One region of the Gracilibacillus sp. Marseille-QA3620 genome, then DNA from elsewhere that is predicted to be linked to it. Evidence: predicted binding sites of a transcription regulator. Region 1 holds the regulator's gene; each other region holds the start of a gene.
What was found. Region 1 encodes LexA, which represses DNA repair genes until DNA is damaged. Its sites were predicted from a motif close to CGAACATATGTTCG; they were not measured.

Region 1 (7,885 bases):
GTTGTAAGACTTGATTGATAGCTTGTTGAAGCATTCGGTCGATGACGGTTGGAATACCTAGTTTACGCTTTCCTCCATTAGATTTCGGGATTTCTACCCGTAAGACGGGAGAAGGTTTATATGTTCCATCTCGGAGTTGCGCTAGTAATTCCTCCCGATGTTCCTTCAAGTACGGAAGTAACTGTTCGCATGTCATGCCATCGACTCCAGCCACTCCTTTATTTCTGACAACTTGAAGGTAAGCAAGATTGAGATTATCCCTTGATAGGATTCTCTCAAACAGATTTACACCATTTTGATTGTTCTGTTCACCATGAAAAGTGCTACGCACTTCGTCATACCCTTCATGTTCCACATTATCTCTCTGACGATAGCCAGATTGTCCTGTTTTCTGCGATTGTCGCACTTTCCACACCTCCTAAAATGCTCAAAATTACTATTGTTCCGTCCTTCGTATCCTTGTCAGATGGGATACTACTATGACTTCGGCTGACTTCTTGTGATTCATCGAGATGTCACCACTTCGATTGTGCTGGCTCGTTCTCATTCAACTCACACTGCACCCTCACAAGACCTCCCCTGGTAAGAGCGAAAACTTTCCTCCCATGTAACTGCTAGATTTACTGGATAGGTTTCGGGCAGTATTGGACTTCGTCTTGTCTTGCAGACTCATCCGACCTAAGCCAGCCTTGTATCTAGTTTCTGTTCGTCAGTTCAGGAGTTTGCGTCCAGCTTCCTTCAGCCACTACCTCACGATAGCCACCTTGCTTTTCGCTAACAGTTCCTACTGCCAAGCCTGTAGTGGACTTGCACCACCAAGTTTTCGCCCATGCAGGGCGCACAAGAAAAAGCCGTCCTGTGGGCTTATACCACGCTGGACGGCTTTTCATCGTGCTTATTTCAACATGTCTTTTACGATGGAAACCACATTGGATGGTGTGAAACCGAATTTCTCCATCAATAGATCTCCTGGTGCAGATGCACCGAAGCGGTCCATCGTAAGTACGCGGCCTTCATCGCCAGTGTAACGTTCCCAGCCGAAGGAAGTGCCAAGCTCGATTGCCAAGCGTTTCTTAACGGATTTAGGAAGGACAGATTCCTTGTATTCCGCAGATTGCTCTTCGAAGCGGTCGAAGGACGGGATGCTGACAACAGATACATCAATACCTTCACCAGCCAATACGCCTTGGGCTTGAACAGCAAGGCCAACCTCAGAACCGGATGCAAGAAGGATTGCATCTGCTTGGTCTTTCTTAGCAGGAGATACGACATAGGCACCCTTTTGAACGCCCTCTTCTGCCAATTTAGCAGACAATGGCAATGTCATGAGGTTTTGGCGGGATAGAACAAGCGCCGTTGGTTTATTCTTGCTAGTAAGCGCCGCTTTCCAAGCCGCTGCCACTTCATTGCTGTCAGCTGGACGGATCAAGGAAACATTCGGCATTGCGCGCAAGGCCGCAAGATGCTCGATTGGCTCATGTGTCGGACCATCTTCCCCTACTGCGATACTATCATGTGTGAACACATAAGTAACAGGCAGGTTCATAAGCGCAGCCAAACGGATAGCTGGACGCAGGTAGTCAGAGAAGACAAAGAATGTACCGCCGTACACATGGAGTCCTCCATGAAGCGCCATACCATTCAACGCAGCACCCATTCCAAATTCACGTACACCAAACCAAATGTTGCGTCCATCATAAGCTCCTGGAAGGAAATCCTTCTCGCCATTCAGCATCGTTTTGTTTGAACCAGCCAAGTCAGCGGAACCTCCGAATAAGGATGGTACATTTTTCGCAATGGCGTTCAGCACTTCGCCGCCGGAATTACGTGTTGCAACAGCCTTGCCTGCTTCATAAACGGGAATGTCTTTATCCCAGCCTTCTGGAAGCTCACCATTGATAGCTGTTTCAAGCTGAGCAGCAAGCTCTGGATACTCTTCCTTATAGCTTGCGAATAATTGGTTCCATTCCTCTTCTTTCTTAGCGCCTGTTTCAATAACTGTATCTTTGAATGTCTCATATACTTCTTCAGGTACATAGAAGTCTTCTTCGAATGTCCATTTATAGTATTCTTTCGTCAGCTTCATTTCATCTTCGCCAAGCGGAGCGCCATGAACGGCAGATTTACCGGATTTATTCGGTGCTCCATAACCAATGACTGTTTTGACTTCAATCATAGTTGGACGATCAAGATCTGTTTTTGCCTCTTCCAGCGCTTTGGCAATCTCACTCAAATCATTGCCGTCTTCTACACGGATATATTGCCAGCCATACGCCTTAAAGCGGTCCGCTACGCTTTCAGAGAAGCTCATGCTCAATTCCCCATCAAGGGAGATGTCATTTGAATCATATAGAACGACTAAACGGCCAAGCTTCAAGTGTGCAGCCAATGAAGCTGCTTCTGCAGATACGCCTTCCATTAAGTCGCCATCTCCACAGATGCTGTATGTATAATGGTCGACTACTTCATAGTTCTCTTTGTTGTAAGTTGCGGCTAAATGACGTTCAGCCATTGCCATCCCAACAGCCATTGCAATCCCTTGCCCTAGTGGACCAGTCGTTGCTTCAACCCCGCGAGTGTGGCCATATTCCGGGTGGCCAGGTGTTTTAGAATCCCATTGACGGAAATTCTTGATTTCTTCCATATCAAGTCCATATCCGGATAAGTGAAGAAGACTGTATAAAAGCATGGATCCGTGCCCTGCAGATAACACAAAACGGTCACGGTTGAACCATTCTGGATTATTTGGATTATGGTTCATGAAACGAGTCCATAATGTGTAGGCCATAGGCGCAGCGCCCATCGGCATCCCTGGGTGACCAGAATTGGCTTTTTCGATTGCATCAATTGAAAGTGTACGAATAGCTGTAATCGCTAATTGATCCTTTTCAGTAAACATAGTCAGTCTACATCCTTTCCGATTAACATACTTCAGTCTTACTATAAATGAAACAAAGTTATATTGACAACATTATTTACCCAATTCTACAGAATTGACAAAAATTTCAACGAAGAGTGGAAGCTCCTACTATCTCTTACCCATTAATGAAGTCTTTTATTGCGGATTTGCTTAACCTTTTCCGGTGTCACGTCATTTCCTTCTGGGTCAATGATGGTTACTCCCTCAATTGTCTTTCTCATGGAAGCACGGAAAGCCTCTAAATATTCAGCGCGCAGCAAGGATTGTTCCTTCGCTTCCTCTGTTGTAAGGCTGCCTTCCTTCGCCTTCTTGGATAATTCATTAATTCGATTAATTTTGCTTTTTGGCAGCATGTATATTGCTCCTTTTCCTAAAAAATCAATTACTGACATCGTATAGAAAAACCGACACTATTTCAAGAAGTATCTATTATACATGCTTTTGTTTTTCGGCATGCTCCGCATAGCGGCGATGAACCGTTGCTTTTGAGACCTCATAGCCTCTGCGATTTAAATTCTCCGTAATCTCGGCAAATGTCAGCCCTTTGATTCTTAGGGCGATAATCTCTTGGATTGGGACCTCTGAACGCTCCCTGCCGCCGCCGACATGCTGATTCGACAAATTCTTGGCAGGGTTGTAGCCATTCTCTATAGCCCGCTTCATCCCCCTGCGAATCTTGCTGTTTTGCAGCTTGCGCTGATATTCCTCAACAATGCTGATGATCTGCAGGAGCATGGCATCTGTTTCAGACACTTCAAGCTCACCGTTATGTGTCACGGTATATAGCTTAATGCCCTCCTTATAGATGCAGTGCATCAAGGCAATCTTCGCGTTCCCCCGGCCTAGCCGTGTTTCATCCTGAATAAGAAGCCCTTCTATTTCTTTATTGCGCATTTGCTCGAGCAGGACCAGGATTCCCTCCCTCTCCAAGTCATAGCCGCTCGCCTGCTCCTTCTCAATCGTGACGACCTCAAAGCCTTTCATTGCGGCAAGCTGGGTTAATTCCTGCTCCTGTCTATCAAGAGAGGTCTCCTGTGTGCTCTTTTCTGTACTGACCCTGCAGTAAATTCCAACCTTCATTTCTCTCACCATTCTCTATAATTTCTTCCTGAGATATGCATGGAAGGCCGGAACGAATGCCCCGGCCTTCACTAGTCTCATTATAGCGTTTATTCTTTATTTGAGTCTGCCAAATGCAGGATATCCGCATTCTTTTCAATCGGAAGGATAATCGTTTGGCCTTCTTTAATGTGGGTAGTTTGAAGTTCATTAGCCTCTCGAACCCATTTGACAAATTCCGTCGTAGACATATTCGCATCCTCGTACTGCTCTGCCATAGCCCATAACGTATCTCCGCTCTCAACCGTCACTTTCATATATTGATCATCGCTCTTTTCAAAATTCGTGACAGTCGCCAATAAAATCAAAAGAAAAAGTCCAACCGTAAAAATGATGGTATATGAGTAAGAAGACCAAACGTGTTTCATATGTAAAAATCCCTCCACAAAATAAGAATATATGTTCGCCTTTCGTAAATTCAGTATAAACCGAACAAATGTTTCGTGTCAACAAGAAAAATCGAACTTATGTTTGTACTAGTGTTCCCCTCATGATATAATAACGACAAAGATCAGATAAAGAGGTGCGGGAGATGACAACAAAACTATCAAAGCGACAGCAAGATATTTTACTATACATTAAAGAAGAAGTTCGGACGAAGGGGTATCCGCCTTCCGTAAGGGAGATTGGGGAAGCAGTCGGACTTGCCTCAAGCTCAACCGTTCACGGACACTTAGCTCGGCTGGAAAGCAAGGGACTCATTCGACGTGACCCAACGAAACCGCGTGCCATTGAGATTCTTGATATGGATCCGCATGATCATATTCCAAAAGCAAACTCCGTTAGTGTTCCTCTTATTGGTAAGGTTACAGCAGGACAGCCTATCACCGCGATCGAGAACATTGAGGAGTACTTCCCACTACCTGAGCATATGGCACCGGCAGATGAGAACGTGTTCATGCTTGAAATCATGGGAGACAGTATGATTGAAGCCGGCATCCTTGACGGCGACTATGTGATCGTCCGCCAGCAGCATACAGCCAACAACGGCGAGATTGTCGTCGCTATGACAGAGGATGACGAGGCAACCGTTAAACGTTTCTTTAAGGAAGAGAATCATTTCCGCTTACAGCCGGAGAACTCTATGCTAGACCCCATTATCCTTCAAAATGTCAGCATTTTAGGAAAAGTCATCGGCCTATACAGAAATATTCACTAATCAAGAGCCAGCCTATTAAACGGCTGGTTTTTTCCTTCAGTTGCTAGATTCTTAGTAGACTATATGAATGTTTACTAGAGTTTATGCAGCATAACCGCACAAAAAAATGCTTGAGATAAGCTCAAGCAATGTGCTTCTTCCTATTCTATTTTCCTAGTGAAAAACCCTCGAACAGCCTTCCGCCATACGGTTCAAGTATACTGGCTGCTGCCCTTTCAATCGGTTTCGTGTCATCCGTTTTATAGAAATAATCAAAAGCTTCCATAAAACCATCCGCCAATTCTTTATCATACTGGGACAAAGAGCGAATCATCCATTTAGATGAGCCCGTCCATTGCCTATTTGTCCTAAGCACAAACTCGCTCAATCGTTCAGCCAGACTCCCAGCGATAAAGATGCGTTCCCCTCGATTTTGACTTCCTATTAAATCATCCAATAGATCTGTGATAAAATACCGCTTGTATGTAATCGTATCCTGTGTCCACACCTCTGGGCCATTCATTAGCAATGCCTTTGCCTCTTCCTGAATCTTCATCAACGCTCCCATATCCTTCAACACCGTTCCCTCAGCTATCATTCGCGGCAAGGAAGCCCTTCCGTCCCGGCAATCACGCTCGAAATAAATCTGATAAGAGGTCAAATTATGGACAAATACCTCAATGGGCCAGCCAAAATCGATGAATGACTCACGATAGGAGTGCTGGAGACGGTCATCAAAAACGATGATATCCAAATCCGATGTCTCTGTCACTTCCCCGCGAGCTGCGCTGCCGGACAGGATTGCTCCGTGACAATCCGGGAAATATTTCTCGATAATCCTCATAGAAGCGCTTAACGGGTCCAGTCGTTTATTCATTTCTTTCTCCCTCCGCCTCTAGCATCGTACTCCTCTCGCAAAATGGAATACAGCTTCAAGTCATGATGTTTTCCCTTAGCGAACAACCCTTTCCGAATAATGCCTTCATAGCTCATCCCAGCTTTCTGCATCACCCGCTCAGAGCCTGCATTTTCTGTAGAGCATCGAGCCTGGATACGCACTAAATCCATTTCCTCAAATCCAAACTCAATCACTTTTTTTGCTGCCTCTGTCGTGATGCCTTTTCCCCAGTAATCACGTGATAGGACATAGCCAATCTCCCCCACTCGGTTACGAATGTCCCATGAGATGAAATCGATTGTCCCAATCAGCTTGCCGTTCTCTTTCCATTCCATTCCCCATGGAGCGAGTTCCTTATTCTCATATTTCCCTAAGGAAAACTCCATAAATTCTCGGGTATCTTTCAATGATTGATGCGTGTTCCACGTCACGTATTTCGTGACCTTAGGGTCAGAGCCATACTCAAACACATCTTGCGCGTCGTCCTTCGTCAGCTTTCTCAATAACAGCCGTTCCGTTTCTAAAGCAGGAAATGAACCGAACACATCCTCCACCTTCACTGCCCACACCTCACCCTCTTTTCTCTCATTATAAAATATTTTTGAAAAAACCGAAAAAAGCAGCACCCACAAAATTCATGGAATGCTGCTTTTTGTTTATCCCGCATTTACGGACCGTAAAACTCCCACTAACCTGCAGGATCATCGAGATGCTTTCGTGAGAGGTCAACTGTCCATAAAAGCCCAATTGGCTCAACTAACCATCCACGGGGGAAAAACACTCACGGATGGTCGTTTCACTTTATCTAAAGTTTCTGCCCCGATAATGATGCCTTTGCAGCAGCCTGTCATCATAACAGGATTGGCAAATATTATAGGGGTACTCACCAGGCAGTGACTTGCCGCATGATCGGCATTTCTTCTGATATTTCTTCACATCTGTCCGGAGCTTTGAGTGAGCACGTGTACTGATTTCTTCCCGGATCCGCTCCCAATAATAGGCCTCCGTTTTCCGTCCCAGCCGGTAAAGGAACAATAAATGAAGGCCGATGGATTTATAGGAAAGCTCCAATTCATCCAGTGTATCCTGCTTCATAATGGGCTCTGGCAGGTCTGAGTTATGAATGACGGCCTTCATGTTGGCCATCCATTGCCGCACCAATGCTGGTTCATTGCTTGAGAACGGAAGATGCAGGAATCCGTATAAATCACTTGGCGAGAACCGTCGTTCAATATCGGTGTTTCGGATATGCTCATACAACTCCCGTTCCTGAGTCAGCGGCGCCTTCTTCGTCCCATGTGGATTTTTGAATTCTCCCCATAGGTAGAAGAAATGCTCAAGGGAAGAATGATAGCGGGCAAACCGGTCAAACACCTGCTGGGTCGGGGCAATCGTGAAGGTATTGATCGACTTATCCTCATCCTCTAAAAGTCTTGTCATGACGTCAATTTGCGAGGTAAAGGCAACCAAACCGACGTTGTAGAGACCCTTCCTGCCGGCACGTCCAGCTAGCTGCTTTACTTCCTGGGAGGTGAGCATCCTTCTTCTCGTTCCGTCAAATTTCTCGTTTTCAAGGAAGACGACACGGCGGATTGGCAGGTTTAATCCCATTCCGATGGCATCCGTTGAAACGATGACCTTTGATTCCTTATCAATGAATCGCTTCATCTGCTTAGCCCTTGTCTCAGGGGGCATGCTTCCGTAGATGATGCTGACCTTATGACCGTCCCTTTCCAGTCGGGAGGCTGTCTGGAGCACCTTCGCGCGTGAGAAGACAATCAAGGCATCCCCTTGCTTCACATGAGACAGC
Region 2 (7,885 bases), 1.7 Mb from region 1:
AGGCACAGGCCGTGTCCTTGAGAATGGGGAGCGTGTAGGATTGGAAGTATCCGAAGGCGACCACATTATCTTCTCTAAATACGCAGGTACTGAAGTGAAATACGAAGGCAACGAATACTTAATTTTACGTGAAAGCGACATTTTAGCTGTAATCGGATAAGCAAAGCTAATGTCGGTTAAAAAATATCATACTACAAAATTTTGAGGAGGTAATTTACGAATGGCTAAAGACATTAAATTTAGTGAAGAAGCACGCCGCGCTATGCTTCGCGGGGTTGACGCATTAGCTGATACAGTAAAAGTTACACTTGGACCGAAAGGACGCAATGTTGTACTTGAGAAGAAATTCGGTTCTCCGCTTATCACAAACGATGGTGTAACAATCGCGAAAGAAATTGAGCTTGAAGATGCATTCGAAAACATGGGTGCGAAGCTTGTTGCTGAAGTAGCAAGCAAAACAAACGAAATCGCTGGTGACGGTACGACAACTGCGACTGTTCTTGCTCAAGCGATGATTCGTGAAGGATTAAAGAACGTAACTGCTGGCGCTAACCCAATGGGCGTACGTAAAGGAATCGAGAAAGCTGTTTCTGTTGCAATCGAAGAATTACAAGCTATCTCTAAACCAATCGAAGGCAAAGCTTCTATCGCACAGGTTGCGGCAATCTCTTCTGCTGACGAAGAAGTAGGTCAATTGATTGCTGAAGCGATGGAACGCGTTGGCAACGACGGCGTTATCACAATCGAAGAATCTAAAGGATTCACAACTGAGCTAGATGTTGTTGAAGGTATGCAATTCGACCGCGGATATTCTTCTCCATACATGGTAACGGACTCTGACAAAATGGAAGCAGTCCTTGAAAATCCATACATCTTAATCACTGACAAGAAAATTTCCAACATCCAAGAAGTACTTCCTGTCCTTGAGCAAGTTGTTCAACAAGGCAAACCATTATTGTTGATCGCAGAAGATGTTGAAGGTGAAGCGCAAGCAACACTTGTTGTGAACAAACTTCGCGGAACATTCAATGCTGTAGCGGTTAAAGCTCCAGGATTCGGCGACCGTCGTAAAGCAATGCTTGAAGATATCGCTGCATTAACTGGCGGTGAAGTAATCACAGAAGAACTAGGACGCGACCTTAAATCCGCGACACTAGATTCTCTTGGACGCGCTGCAAAAGTTGTTGTAACGAAAGAAACAACAACAATCGTCGAAGGCGCTGGCGAAACAAGCGAAATCGGTGCTCGCATCAACCAAATCCGTTCACAATTAGAAGAAACAACTTCTGAATTCGATAAAGAAAAACTTCAAGAGCGTCTTGCTAAACTTGCTGGCGGTGTAGCCGTTATCAAAGTTGGCGCCGCTACTGAAACAGAACTAAAAGAACGCAAACTTCGTATCGAAGACGCACTTAACTCCACTCGTGCCGCTGTTGAAGAAGGTATCGTAGCTGGTGGTGGTACTGCACTTGTAAGTGTGTACAACAAAGTAGCTGAAATCGAACTAGAAGGCGACGCGCAAACAGGCGTAAACATCGTTCTTCGTGCACTAGAAGAACCAGTTCGCCAAATCGCATTCAATGCAGGCCTAGAAGGATCTGTTGTTGTAGACCGTTTAAAACGCGAAGAAATCGGCATCGGCTTCAACGCAGCTAACGGCCAATGGGTAAACATGATTGAAACTGGTATCGTTGACCCAACGAAAGTAACTCGTTCTGCACTTCAAAACGCAGCATCTGTTGCAGCTATGTTCTTAACAACTGAAGCAGTTGTTGCTGACAAGCCAGAAGAAAACGCTGGCGGCGGAATGCCTGACATGGGTGGCATGGGCGGAATGGGCGGCATGATGTAACTTCCACAGGACGTGGTGGCTAAAGTCTCGCGGCAGGACGCCGCGGTTTAAGCCTAAGTTCCTCTGTCTACCTCATTCAAAGAAGCATCTCACAAGTTGAAAAACTTGCGGGATGCTTCTTTAGGTTTGAAGGGGTATTCGACAAATATCGGGGAGTGACAGGCACCAAGCCAAAAGGTGTTAGGGATGGGGGAGCAGATTGGTTCGATTGAAGCAGGGAAACAAGCCGATTTCATCCTAGTAGAAACAGATGCTGTTAATATGTTTCCTATCTTTGACCTTTATTCAGCGTTGGTATACTCTGCGAATGCCGGCAATGCAAGAGATGTCTTCATCGCAGGGAAGCGATTGATCGATTTTGATATCAAGCAATTAAGAGAAGAGCTTGCTTTGGCCATGGAACAGTGCGGATTCAATAGCATGGCGTTAAGCAATGGGATAAGAGAGATAATCGAATGATCGTCCTCTCTCTTTGATTAGTTTCTCCAAATAAGAGCGTATATCCGAGGGGATATACGCTCTTGTTAATGTGATTATTTGTTATATAGTATGATTTATTTTATGTTTTTGTAGATAATAAAATTTAATTTTAACTCAAAATAAAATATTATGTCAATAATAAATTTGCTTATTTAGTAAAAAATGTTATAATAGTCTTACAGTTGTTTATTATCCGTATTTCAAATTCCGTTGAACCGTGTGAAGATAGAATTTGGATACGTTTTTTTATATCCTTTTATAAACGGAAGAAAGAAGTCAAACAATTGTGTGAGCTTTAAAATTCTCGGTAACCAAGTTTTTATTCTCAAGGAGGACTTGAATAATGAATCTGATCAATAAGAAAGTTACACACAAGCGTTTTGGCATGGGAAGTATCGTTAAGCATAATGATTCTAGCATTGAAATAAATTTCGAATCAGAAAATAAACTATTTGTTTTCCCTGATGTATTTGGAAAGCACTTAAAAATACATGATAAGAGTGATGCGGAGTCACTCGAGAAAATTATACAAAAGAAAGAAGATGAACGAAGAGAGGAAGAATGGAAAAAGGAAGAGGAAAAAAAGCTGCAGCAAAAAAAACAAGAGCTTCGAATAGAACACGAAAAACTAATGAAAAATCATAAGCTCCATCCTGAATCACAAATGGTTTTTTGGTGTGATAAAGAAGAGAGAAATCTTGCCTTTTCAGAGTGGAGAGTCTTTTCAGGGGTCATAAAAAGTGGCAGTAACAAGGGGAATCCGAACAAGCCGGTCCGCCTGCACCAAAATAGTGCGGTCCTGTTAACGGCAATCGACCCCGGCATGCCTGAAAAAGACAGACGTATTTTAGGCGTCTATATGGTAAATGAAAAATTTATCGGCAAGCTTTGTAAGGATGGGACTATTCCTGCTCATTCCAAATACAGAATCCAGCTTACCGAAGAGGAGTCAGATCAGCTTCGCTTCTGGGAGTATTATGTTAATCAAAAATCTCCGGATAAAATGACATGGAATACAGGGAAATACCGTTATTTCGATAATTTATGGATGGCTCAAATCTTGCTTGATATCATTTCATTGAAAAGGGATCCAAATGAGCGAGAGCTGGCACAACAATTTTTTGACCATTATTGTAAAATGAATCAGATAGCTGAGCAGGAGATACCAAAGCGGAATGGCGTATTAATGCGTGCTTAGAAAACTAAATGAATGGAGAGAAGCTTCTCATGAGTTCAAGTAACTTGTGGGAGGCTTCTTTTTTTTGACCTCGTACAGTTGGCTATTTTACAAAAAAAGGATTGTCTGCTGCTTTATCGAATAGTACATAAAGGACCAAAACTACACTTCGAGAGGTGAATGAATGATGAAAAAGAGAAAGGGTCTGTACGTCATATTGATATTGATTAGTGTTGTTTTTCTGTCATTTGCGAATGGTCAACCGCTTAGTGAAGCAGGTGCAGCTAAAGGGAATTCAAAGGTAAAGGATTTTAAGGTGGAAGAATATTTTAAGGATATTAACGGGACATTCGTATTGCGGGATTTGAGAAATGAGAAGACCTTTGTGTATAACAAGAGCCGAGCTAATGAGCGATTTGCTCCTCAGTCTACCTTCAAGGTGCCAAATTCATTGATTGGGCTCCAGGTTGGAGCGGTAGAGGATGAATATGATATTAAGTATTGGGATGGAATCGAAAGGGAAATTCCGGTCTGGAATCAGGATCATGTGCTTGGGTCTGCCATGAGGAATTCTGTCGTGTGGTATTATCAGGCGATGGCGCGTGATATAGGGATGGATCGAATGGATGAATGGGTGCATAAGATATCTTATGGAAACGAAGATATCAGCGGAGGAATTGATCAGTTCTGGTTAAGCAGCTCGCTTAAGATTTCGCCAGTAGAGCAGGTTGAATTCCTAGAAAGCCTTTATAGAGAGGAACTTCCCTTTGACCAGGATGTCATGAAGACTGTTAAACGCATGATGATTCAGGATGAAGGGGATGACTATATCCTTTACGGGAAAACAGGACAAGGGTCCGGCATAGGCTGGTATGTAGGTTTTATTAAGAACGATAAGAGGGCATACAGCTTTGCGGCAAATATTGATGGCACGAGTGCAGATGCTAAGGGGATTACATTGGAAATCTTAGAGAAGTATGGATTGATGGGTGAGTGAGTGAGCCTGCTAAAGATCATATAACCATGGATGGGCCTTATGTCAGCATGAAATAGCCGGCAATGAAGCTGTGATAGTGAGTGATACTAGAGAGATTGAGAAGAGAGATGAATGGACAGTTACCAGTTATAAATAAAAGGCAGAAATGTTGTTAAATACAATATTTCTGCCTTTTGACATCTCTAGTTACATAATTCAAAAGGGATTAGTGGAACAGCCCTCTTGGGTGTATCATTCAGTTATTTATCCTTTAATGAAAGTCCTAAATTATTTGCGATAGTGATGTAGAATTCTATCGTTTTATTTTTGTAGTTGATTTTTGTTTTGTTAATCTTCTTAATATTTGATAGTCTATAGTCCGCATACTTCAGGAACAAAGTGAAGGAGGAGTTCTGTAACTGTTCGATAACTGGAATATCAACTTCAAAGTAAGCGATTGAGTTAGAGCCAGGAACAAATTTCAATTCACATTCCAGGTCATTATCAATTCGGTTTCTATCCCGGATGAGGACGGAATTGATTTGCTTTATATTTCTGCTAAAGATTTCTATATGTTGGATAAATTTTTTATCCGCATAATAAGAGTCTAGCGCTCTTACATACATAGGAATCTCGAGTAGCTTGTGTTTACCGGTTAAGAATGGTACTTCATAATAGGCGATATCATCTTGAATGATGTATTTATTGTACTTATCTCTTTTCATCCAGGTGAACAGTTTGGTGAATTCCTCTGTCCGTCCGTCAACATATAGCTCCATTGCGAGCTTGTATGTCGGATGCTCGATGTGGTCGAGAAAGTTATAGGATAAGTCTTGTGTTGTTTGATACGCCTGTTCAAGCAGTTCAAAGAACTTTTCCTTTTCCGTGGAATTGACGAATGCCATGCTGTCAAAGGTACGCAGGAAATCATATTCATAAATCCGATTGAGTAGTACTTTCTCTTGATGAACAGGAAGGTGTTGGTCTTTGATGTGTTGAATTACTTTTAAGTCAGAAGCTCTTTTATCAAGAACACTGGTTACTTTTGTGAGAGATTGATTATTGTCGTCCAAACGATTTACATAATAGATCGGTTCCATTGTTGTTGAAACGGATGGACTGTTTAATAGAACATCGAAGAAGAATAACTTATCTTCAGCGAACTTCATTTCAGGAAACCCGATATGGTGGTCATGTAGAAGAGAGGTTCTCATCATTCTAGCATGTGGTCCCATATGATAGAAGAAATATGGGATGTCAAAAGGAGACACGCGTCTTCTTTCTTTATTGGATTGCCATTCTCCAATAATGCTTTCGCCATGTGTACTAACTTTTATCGTTTTGCCGACAGCATAGGTGTCTCCTGTTTCTTCTAGGATGTCACTAAGTGCCTTCAAACCATTTGGATGAAACCAATCATCTGCATCTATGAATGAGATGTATTTTCCAGTTGCAAGTTCAATGCCAATATTCCTCGGAATGCCTGGAGTTCCGGTATTTTGGTTGAGGATAACCAAGGATATATTTGGGTGACTTTTTGTGAAATTCCGAATTATTGAAGCGGTATTATCCGTAGAACCATCATCTACAATGATAAGTTCAATCTTTTCAAAATCGAGGCTTTGATTAATAATAGATTCAATCATTTTGCTTATAGATTTTTCGGCATTGTAGGCGGCACATACAACCGTAATCAGTTTTCGTTTTGAAAACAGTTTGTTCTTCAGTGATTGTGGATTATTAATAATGTTTAGTTCTCTAGTTAATAGAAGCTCCATTGCTGAGTGTCTGTAGTTAAATGTTTTCATAGCGGCACCCCTAAATAGGATTTCTTACTTATTTAGCATAAAAGATTGAAAGGTTAATATCAAGTTAATGGAATAAAAGGGTAATTTAGGAATCTGCTTTCTGTTAAAATTTAGAGGATTCCTCTTGCTAGTGTAACTATATAAAGATATTTATTTATCCGATCATAACTACAATCTTGCTGTGCATTTATAGATGAAGATTTCAGGGAGGGGATAATAGCAGGTATTCTGTAATTGTTTAAATGGTATCCCTAATCAAGTACTGCAATCTATAGTTTCAATGAAAAAGGCTTCTGAAAAGGACACCATCTTTTCAGAAGCCTTTTTGCTATGTAACCCAGATAAAGTCAAGCACAATTTAAGTCAAAAAAAAAGGAAAAGAAAGCACTTTCGTAAAATGCTTTTTTTCTTTTGGTATACTAGTATGGTAATAGGTGTTCGAGGTATTTCCTTCAGAATGCTGACTTCCGGGAGTGTGAATAGTAGTGAATCGATGGGCAACAGACTGTTATCAACCTAAAGTATTAGATGAATCAATCATGGCTTTTTACCGTCTTCAAGGATTAAATCAAGCTATGTCAGAGAATCGATTTGATACCCACAGTACATATGAGATTTATGTTTTTGAAGAAGGGCATTGTAACTATTTTATTCAAGATGCTATATACGATTTACAGCCAGGGGATATTGTTTTGTTGGATGGATTGACTTTACATAAGGCCAATACACCCTCTCCTGAAACCTATGTGAGGAGTATGGTTCATTTCTCACCGGCTTGGTGGGAAAAGATTATGTCTAGATTGGGGATGCCAAACCTTCTGTCTCCCTTCCAAAAAATGAACACTTGCATACTTAGGACAGGATTTGATGATTCAGGTCAGTATGTGTCCAAGAAAATCAGGTGGCTCGCAGTACAACTGGAAGAAATTCATCGGGAATTTGAATGTACAGGCCAGGTAAATGTCTTATTAAAGGCTGAAATAGAGCTTGAATTTCTTCAGCTCCTCATGAAGATTTATAAAATGAGTGCAAGTCAATATTTCCGAGTTGAGCCAAAAAACATCGAAAAGAAACGGCAGGCGGATAATATTGCCTCATGGATCAATCAACACTATTGTGAAAAAATCAGCTTAGAACGAATCGCGAAAGAGTTAAATCTCAGTAAATACTATATTTCTCATCTTTTTAAAGAGGTGACGGGTTATACGGTCATGCAATATGTGATGGATTGCAGGTTGATTCAAGTAAAGTACTTGCTAGAAATGCAGCCCAATCTGCCGCTTGAGGATATATACATATCCACTGGCTTTGAAAGTGCCGCTCATTTTAGCCGCTTCTTTAAAGAAAGAATGGGAATGACGCCAACTAGTTACCGGAAAATGAAGTCTGGGTCAAAATTTGTCCAATTATGCTCAACATTGAGCAAAGTATAATGAAATGATTTTAGGAGGTTTTCAGCATGAGTATGAGAGAGCCAGCAATGCTGCAGGAGAATCAAATTGAATCGAATGTAGCTCGGCCATTCGGCTTTAGAGATAAATTAGGTTATTTATTAGGTGATTTTGGAAACGATTTCTTTTTTATCCTTACAA
Region 3 (7,885 bases), 990 kb from region 1:
TGGATGTGGCTCCTTTGGTTAAGGTATATGAATCGGATACATGTGAATTTAAAGAGTATAGACTATACAAGGAATTCATCTTCAAGGAATATGAGTGTGGTTGTGAGGAAAGTGAATGTTAGTCAATAAAGGACTTTGTTAATTCTAGTAAAAAAGAGCTGTTATCAGCTCTTTTTTTGCTCATATGCAAATGGAGAGGGCAGCAGGATGAGGAAAGCTATCTCGATTTAATATTCAAATAACAAAGAGGTGATTAAGGTGAATCGCACCCCAAAGATAATGGAACGATTACTGGATGAGGAAATAGATGAACAGGAATTTGTGGATATAATCGATGGCATTTATAAGCAAGATTGTTATATATATGCCATTATTCCTGATTGGGAGGAAGATTTGCTAAATCAGCTGTCGGATAATTTTGTTGTAATCCAAAAGATTAAATTCCCCTTAATACAGATCTTTCCAAGGACGATTGGACTTTTGGGGTATGTGAAGGATCGTAAGAAACAATATGTTTACGAGTTTTATTTAAGGTCTTCAACAATAGACTTTTTTGTTTTTTCGGAGTTAGATATATCCCAGCATTTAAATCAAATTAGCAAGAAAAACCTTGATTTAGGTGAACTCTTTAAAGCACTCAAAGTTCCCCACATAACCGTAGGGCCGGATGGTCAATGGCTGAGGATTGTAGAATATTGAGATTTTGCTCTTAATCTAGTTAATGAGGCATGAATTCAAGAAGGATTCATGCCCTTTATTGTTGAATTCCATATGGGAGTATAGGAGAAAGCATTATTTCAGTGACTATCAGAATATATAATTGATTGCTTTATGCAGAGGGGGGAGATAAATGAAGCTGAAAAAAATAATGTTGATAGCTGGCGTGGGTTTGGCGGTGACAGCTCCCTTGTTTACGATGCTTTATCGGGACGGTTTGATTTTGGACATGGCAGGTATACATCTTGATAATCCCTTAGCAGAAAAAGTTACTGTGGAGGAAAAGTATGCAAGGGTTGATCAAAATCAGAATACGGTGGCTGATCCGCTGGACATCGTGAATGCTGCGAGGGAAGAAGTGGAGAATCGAACACGTTACAAGAGTGCTTATTATGAAGGCGGTTATCCTCCAGACAGCGAGGGAGTATGCACAGATGTTATTTGGAGAGGATTGGCAGGAGCGGGCATCCATTTAAAAGAGTTGATGGATCAAGATATTCAAGAACATTCGTCTTTATATCCACGGGTAGGGGAAAACCCTGATCCTCATATTGATTTCAGGAGGGTTCCTAATCAGCATGTCTTTTTTGAGCGATTTGCCGAATCCCTTACGACCGAATTGATTCCTAATGATCCAGAGAATTTAGCGGAGTGGCAGCCTGGGGATATTGTCATCTATTTGGAGGGGACAGACCATGCCGGCATCATTTCTGATAAAAGGGCCAAAGATGGCATCCCTTATTTAATTCATAACACCCCTCCCTTTGCATCGGAAATTAAATTAACTTCTTATCAACAACCAATTGTAGGTCATTATAGATGGAAATATTGATTGAAAATAGAAAAGGGCATTTATTGCTCCAGGTCAGAAGAATAGCAGGGGTCAGTAGAAGATGAGGAGAATCAGAAAAGCAGGCAGATTTCTTAAAGATGTCCTAATAGATATTATCGTAGAGATAGTTTGGAATATCATCATGTTTATACCAAGAATGATTATACGCTTCATAAGTCACCTTTAGTGAAGTGATTGGCAGAAAAGTATTAATGAGAATGATAGAACGGACTGGGGGTCTGTAAATAATAATAGTTACATTAGCATAGCTGTTTGAGAAATCCAGGCAATAAAAAACTGGACATCAGTCCAGTTTCGGATAACGGGTGCCATCGGTATCGGTGACAATGATTTCTTCTTTCAGCTCATTTAAGCCAATCATAATGGTTGGATTTGCCTCAGAGGACCCATTCGCAAAACTCCGTACCGTGATAGTGGTTCGGTTGTTTTCGTTCTCCACGTTTACCACTTCTAGGTTAGAGCCTTTCATTACCTCACCAAGGGAGAGGACGATAGCGGGATTGCCCTCTGAAATCGTGTGAATGGAATAACCTCGGACAGACGCATTTCGCTGAAGGGCATCATACTCGCTGGAAAGAGAAGAGTCCGTATAGCCATCAGTTCCTTGCTTGTCGAGCACCCAATAGTTTGTTTCCCCTGCCAACAATGGAGTGACGAGCAAGAGGCCTGCCCAGCCGGCCAGAAGAACCAGCCCGATTCGCTTGATGAGCGGAAAGCGAATAGTCAGAGCGAGCAAGACACTGACGATGCCAATGCCGATGGCCATGAAACCAAACGGAATGCCATCCCATCCACCGATGAGGGCAATGCTTGCCAACAAAAGCATGACGGCTGCCCCGCCGACCATAAGCGATCGATAAAGCGGGGAAATCAATTTGGATATATAGTAAGTCATGGCATAGCAGCCAATTCCGGCTAAGATACCGGCTGCAAGGAATAAATTTAGATAATTCATGAGTAATCCTCCTTTCTCTCATTTTTATTCGATAAAATGGATGGTTCTTCCTGCTTGTGGAGGTACAGTAACGAAACAGGTGTTCATTTCCTTTTGCAGGTTAACGGAAGATTGGAATGGCAGAAAGAAGGATTAACGAACCATTGTGTTGAAGATGGTATTTAAAACAAAGAGGAGGGACTATTAATGGTTTTGCAAAGGGTTAGCTTGATTACAATTGGTACAACCAATGTGCCTGATTTACGTTCGTTTTACAAAAAATTAGGTTGGGAAGAAACGGGGACAAGCTCTGATCATTACGCTGTCTTTAAAACGGCAGGCGTCCTGCTTTCCCTGTTTCCTATTGAGGAATTGGCTAAGGATGCGGGAGTAGAAATAAATCAAAATGCAGATACCTTTCGAGGAGTATCCTTTGCTGTCAACGTCAATAAACCTGAGGAAGTGGATACAACCATTGATACGATTAGAAAAGCGGGCGGCAATATTTTAAGAGAACCAAGTGATGCCTTCTGGGGCGGGAGAACAGCTTATTTTGCGGATCCTGAAAACAATCTTTGGGAGATTGCGTGGAATCCGGAATCCGTATTTGATGAACGCGGTGCGATGATTTCTTTTTAATCTCTCTCCTGATTCTGTCTTTAGCCAGATGGCCGGGTTTCTTATTCTGCAAACGGGATAATCTAGAGTAGGGCTGATGATTGAGAAGATAATTGGAAAGTGAGATTGCATTGGGTGGACCAATAGAATTATTTTTGGCCATCAAAATACGGAGGTGCCGTTATGCAGCCGAAGCAAATGTATATTCGAAGGTTTGAAGAAAAGGATTTCTTCCATATACAGCAGTTAAATGAAGAGGAAGGATGGACGAATCTAGCAGGGAAATCCGAGGAGACAAAAGCTGCCTGGAAACATTCTGATGTCGCCTTCGTAGCTGAATGTAATGGAGTGATGGCCGGGTATATGCGCGGTCTTACAGATGGGGTGGTCACCCTTTATGTATGCGAGCTGCTTGTGAAGAAGGAGTACCGCGGCTGTGGTATTGGAAAAGCCCTACTGAAGCATGCCCATAGCTTCTATCCGAAGACGCGGATGGAGCTGCTGGCCAGTTCAACATCCAAAACCTATTATGAACAGCTGGGATTCCGCTCGTTCAGCGGATATAGAATCACGATGCCAGAGTGGGAAAAATAAAAACGCCAGCGGGAGAATACCTTGATCCCGCTGGCGTTTTCATTTTGTCTAAATCGTATCTTCCCATATCTTTTGTTCATAATCCTTGACTTGCTTCTCAGAGCTTTCGGGCCAGACGGTGCGGAAGGCATGATGCTCGGCCGGGATGACCTCAACCATTTTCGCAATCATATCCTCAGGGGCAAATTGCTTTTCGAACACCTCGGTTCCCTTGGCGTATTGCTCTCGCGTGGTGAAGTGAATCTTAGGGTCGTACCATTTCCACGGTTCCTCAACCATGCGGTCATTGAATCCGGTTTTGTATGGCCCGGGATTGATGGTGGCAACCTGGACACTGAATGGTTTCAGTTCTTCCTTCATGGATTGGGCGATGGCTTCAAGAGCATGTTTTGTGGCCGAATAGGGACCGAGATAAGGAGCGGCACTTAAGCCGGCAATCGAGCTGACGAACACGATTTTGCCGGATTGCTTTTGCACAAATTTTCGTGCAGCAATTTGGGCCGTTTTTAAGGTGCTGAATACATTTGTCTCAAATAAATCCTTCAGACGCTGGACTGGAATCTCAGCAATCGGTCCTCCTTCGCCTAGTGCGGCATTGGCAACGAATATGTCAAAATCACAATGCTCCATTGCCCTCAAATCTCCTGGGTCATTAATATTGACCTTCATAACCTCAAGCTCAATTCCCTTTTCCTTTGCTTCTTCTCGTAAAGAGGTGACTTGGCTGGTGATTTCAACGGTTGCAATCACGCGGTGGCCTGCCTGTGCCAGTCCAAAGGCTGTTCCACGACCGAGTCCGGTACCTGCTCCGGTGATGAGTATGCTTTTGCTCATTCGATTTCCTCCTAATGGGGTTTTGTGTACACTTCCCTAATTCCCTGTTGCTGGAAATAAAAAACAGAATGTTTGTTTGCATTTTTGGGGTTTGAATGCGTGAGCGGAAGAGGTGATATGGTAAAATAGACGATAGGTATGTAAAGGGGGAGTTGAGAAATGTCTTTACAATTCTATATTGGTAAAACAGGCACGGGGAAGACCACGGCCATTTTAGATGAAATTCGGACCAAGCTGGCAGAAGATCCAGAAGGTCCTTCTATTATATATATCGTACCAGACCAAATGACCTTTCAGGCTGAGCTTGAGCTGATTAACACACCTGGACTTGGCGGGATGATCCGCACCCAGGTGTTCAGCTTCAGCCGTCTCGCCTGGAAGATTCTGCAGGAGACAGGCGGGATGGGGCGCCGGCATTTGAGCAATGTCGGGGTCAATATGGTTATTCGCAAAATCCTCGAGGAAAAGAAGGATGAGCTGACGACCTTTAAGCGCTCCAGCGATAAGCAGGGCTTTATCGCTCAGCTAAACGAGATGCTGAAGGAATGCAAGCGTTACTGCCTTACGCCTGCTGAAATGGCGGAGAAATCAGAAGGAGAGCTGTCACCGATTCTTCGCTCCAAGCTGGATGACTTAACAGCGATTTATGAGGGCTTTGAACAAGAACTTACAGGCAAATATGTCGATACAGAGGATTACTTCACCCTGCTGATGGAGAAAATCCCGGAATCCTCCTATTTACGTAATGCAGAGATTTATGTGGATGGATTCTACAGCTTTACGACACAGGAATACGGCATCCTGGCAAGCTTAATGCAAACCTGCCGCAATGTGACGGTTTCCTTAACGCTTGATCAGCCATTCAAGAGCGAGATGCCGGACCCTCTCCATCTGTTCCGCATGACAGGAGAGACGTATTTTGATCTTTACCAGATTGCTCAGGATAATGGCGTGCCGATTGAAGAGGATCGCCTATTTGTTGAGCCGCATCGTTTTATTGAGAATGAATCTATGCAGCATTTGGATCAATGGTTCGCGAACCGTCCGGCCCCTATCTTTGAAGGGGAGGCTCAATTTGAGTTCTGTCCATCCGGCAATCGCCGTGCAGAGGTAGAGGGCATCGCAAGGAAAATTCTGAAATCGGTACGTGAAGGGTATCGTTATCGGGATATTTTTGTCTTAACGCGCAACAGTGGGGAGTATGCAGAAGTAGTGGAGACCGTATTCACCGATTACGGCATTCCTTTCTTCATTGATGAGAAGAGGCCGATGCTCAATCACCCGCTTATTGAACTTATTCGCTCCACGATGGAGATTCTCTCGACAAACTGGCGGTATGAGCCGGTTTTCAGGGCCATTAAGACGGATTTATTATTTGCCGAAGGCTCCGATTTGAAACAAGCGCGCGAGAAGGCAGCTGTTCTTGAAAACTATGTGCTCTCAAGAGGATATTACGGGGACCGCTGGACGAAAAAGCAGACTTGGACGTATAAACGTAATCGCGGCCTTGAACTAGTCGATACGGTTCAGACCGATGCAGAATTAAAGATGGAAGCAGAAATCAATGCCATCAAGGAAGAGGTAGCTGAACCGCTCCGCCGTCTCATGAACCGAATTAAGAAGGCGAAGCTCGGAATTGACTATGCCCAAGCCTTCTATCAATATCTTGATGAGCTGGCTGTACCAGCCAAGCTTGAGAGGCTTGCGGAAATGGGAGAAGAGGAAGGGCAGCTCACCAATGCGGCCGAGCATGGACAAGCGTGGAATAGTGTCATCGATTTGCTTGACCAGTTTGTCGAGATTGCCGGTGACAGGCCGATCACGATGAAGAATTTCACGGCGATTATGGAGAGCGGGATTGAAACGCTGAATTTCTCCTTAATCCCGCCGTCACTTGACCAAGTCGTTGTCACGAATCTCGATTTATCACGTCCACAAAACGTGAAGATTGCTTTTATTGCCGGTTTAAATGAAGGCGTCATCCCATCGAGAATGAGTGACGAGGGCATCCTGTCAGATGCGGACCGTGAAACACTGCAGTCTGCTGGACTGAAGCTTGCGCCGACCTCTAAGACCAAGCTTTTGGATGAGGAATTTGCTGCGTATAAAGCATTCTTGCTCGCATCAGATTATACGTATTACTCCTATCCGCTTGCAGATGATGAGGGCAAGCAGCTCCTCGCCTCATCCTATATCAAGCGAATCAAGGATTTATTTGCCCATAATAAAGAAACCTTCTTCGTTCATGACCCGGCAGAAATGAGTGATGAGCTCCAGCTTGAGTATATCGTTCATACGAGATCGACACTATCGTTCCTTGCCGGCCAGCTGCTGCAGAAGAAGAAAAATTATCCTGTTTCTGATATTTGGTGGGATGTTTACAATGAATACCGCCAGGACGGTCCAATGAAAGACCAGGCGGCCTTCGTTCTCTCTGCTTTGTCCTATGAGAACAAGGCGAAGAAGATTCCTGATGAGAAGGCTCAGGAATTATACGGGGAAACCATCCAGGGAAGCGTCTCAAGGATGGAACTCTTTAACAGCTGTCCATTTGCTCATTACACATCCCACGGACTCCGGCTGCGCGAACGTGAAGTGTACAAGCTAGAAGCGCCGGATATAGGAGAGATGTTCCACGGAGCGCTTCAGTGGATGACAGAACAAATCATCAAAACTGGAACGACTTGGGGAGCAATGACGAAGGAGCAATGCTTAGAGCTTGCCCGCCAGGCGGTCGAACTGATGGCACCAAAGCTGCAAAATGAAATTCTATTATCCTCGAACCGGTTCCATTATTTGAAGAGGAAGCTCGAGCATGTTGTCGGCCGGGCATCCATCACCTTGAGTGGTCAGGCAAGAAACAGCCAGTTCTCCCCGATTGGGCTGGAGCTTGGTTTCGGGAAGCGGGGAGATTTGCCGCCATTAACCTTCTCCCTGAAGAATGGAACGAAGATGGAACTTGCCGGACGGATTGACCGAGTGGACCGGGCTGATGTTGGAGATGGAACGTACTTGCGTATCGTTGACTATAAATCGAGCTCCAAGGATTTGAATTTCACGGAGATTTATTATGGGATTGCCCTGCAGATGCTGACTTACTTGGATATTGCTGTCACACATTCACCGCTGTTGGTCGGTAAACAGGCAAAGCCTGCCGGGGTATTGTACTTCCACGTCCATAACCCAATGATTAAGAATAATGGCGTCTATACGCTTGAACAAATAGAACGAGAAGTATTCAAGAGCTTCAAGATGAAGGGCCTCTTGCTTGGCGATGATGAGGTCGTCAAGATGATGGACTCTGATTTAGAGGGCGGAGAATCACTGATTGTACC

Region 2: a site for LexA is predicted at 2,610-2,623, ahead of ACY8DX_RS01470 (malate synthase). Genes of this name have one in related genera too.
Region 3: a site for LexA is predicted at 4,616-4,629, ahead of addB (helicase-exonuclease AddAB subunit AddB). Genes of this name have one in related genera too.

What each region holds. Positions count from the first base shown of each region.
Region 1 is NZ_CM143102.1:1,981,725-1,989,609, reverse strand. It holds gene ltrA (group II intron reverse transcriptase/maturase) at 1-406, opposite strand, end outside; gene tkt (transketolase) at 896-2,899, opposite strand; gene ACY8DX_RS10095 (DUF896 domain-containing protein) at 3,043-3,273, opposite strand; gene ACY8DX_RS10090 (YneB family resolvase-like protein) at 3,350-4,000, opposite strand; gene yneA (cell division suppressor protein YneA) at 4,090-4,407, opposite strand; gene lexA (transcriptional repressor LexA) at 4,572-5,198, shown strand; gene ACY8DX_RS10075 (nucleotidyltransferase domain-containing protein) at 5,344-6,054, opposite strand; gene ACY8DX_RS10070 (GNAT family N-acetyltransferase) at 6,051-6,635, opposite strand; gene ACY8DX_RS10065 (DEAD/DEAH box helicase) at 6,877-7,885, opposite strand, start outside.
Region 2 is NZ_CM143102.1:257,738-265,622, forward strand. It holds gene groES (co-chaperone GroES) at 1-160, shown strand, start outside; gene groL (chaperonin GroEL) at 221-1,852, shown strand; gene ACY8DX_RS01465 (amidohydrolase family protein) at 2,039-2,311, shown strand; gene ACY8DX_RS01470 (malate synthase) at 2,676-3,530, shown strand; gene blaOXA (class D beta-lactamase) at 3,697-4,506, shown strand; gene ACY8DX_RS01480 (glycosyltransferase family 2 protein) at 4,746-6,293, opposite strand; gene ACY8DX_RS01485 (AraC family transcriptional regulator) at 6,779-7,726, shown strand; gene ACY8DX_RS01490 (MFS transporter) at 7,753-7,885, shown strand, end outside.
Region 3 is NZ_CM143102.1:993,402-1,001,286, forward strand. It holds gene ACY8DX_RS05050 (hypothetical protein) at 1-122, shown strand, start outside; gene ACY8DX_RS05055 (hypothetical protein) at 280-699, shown strand; gene ACY8DX_RS05060 (DUF1287 domain-containing protein) at 851-1,549, shown strand; gene ACY8DX_RS05065 (hypothetical protein) at 1,854-2,525, opposite strand; gene ACY8DX_RS05070 (VOC family protein) at 2,712-3,143, shown strand; gene ACY8DX_RS05075 (GNAT family N-acetyltransferase) at 3,306-3,716, shown strand; gene ACY8DX_RS05080 (SDR family oxidoreductase) at 3,765-4,550, opposite strand; gene addB (helicase-exonuclease AddAB subunit AddB) at 4,710-7,885, shown strand, end outside.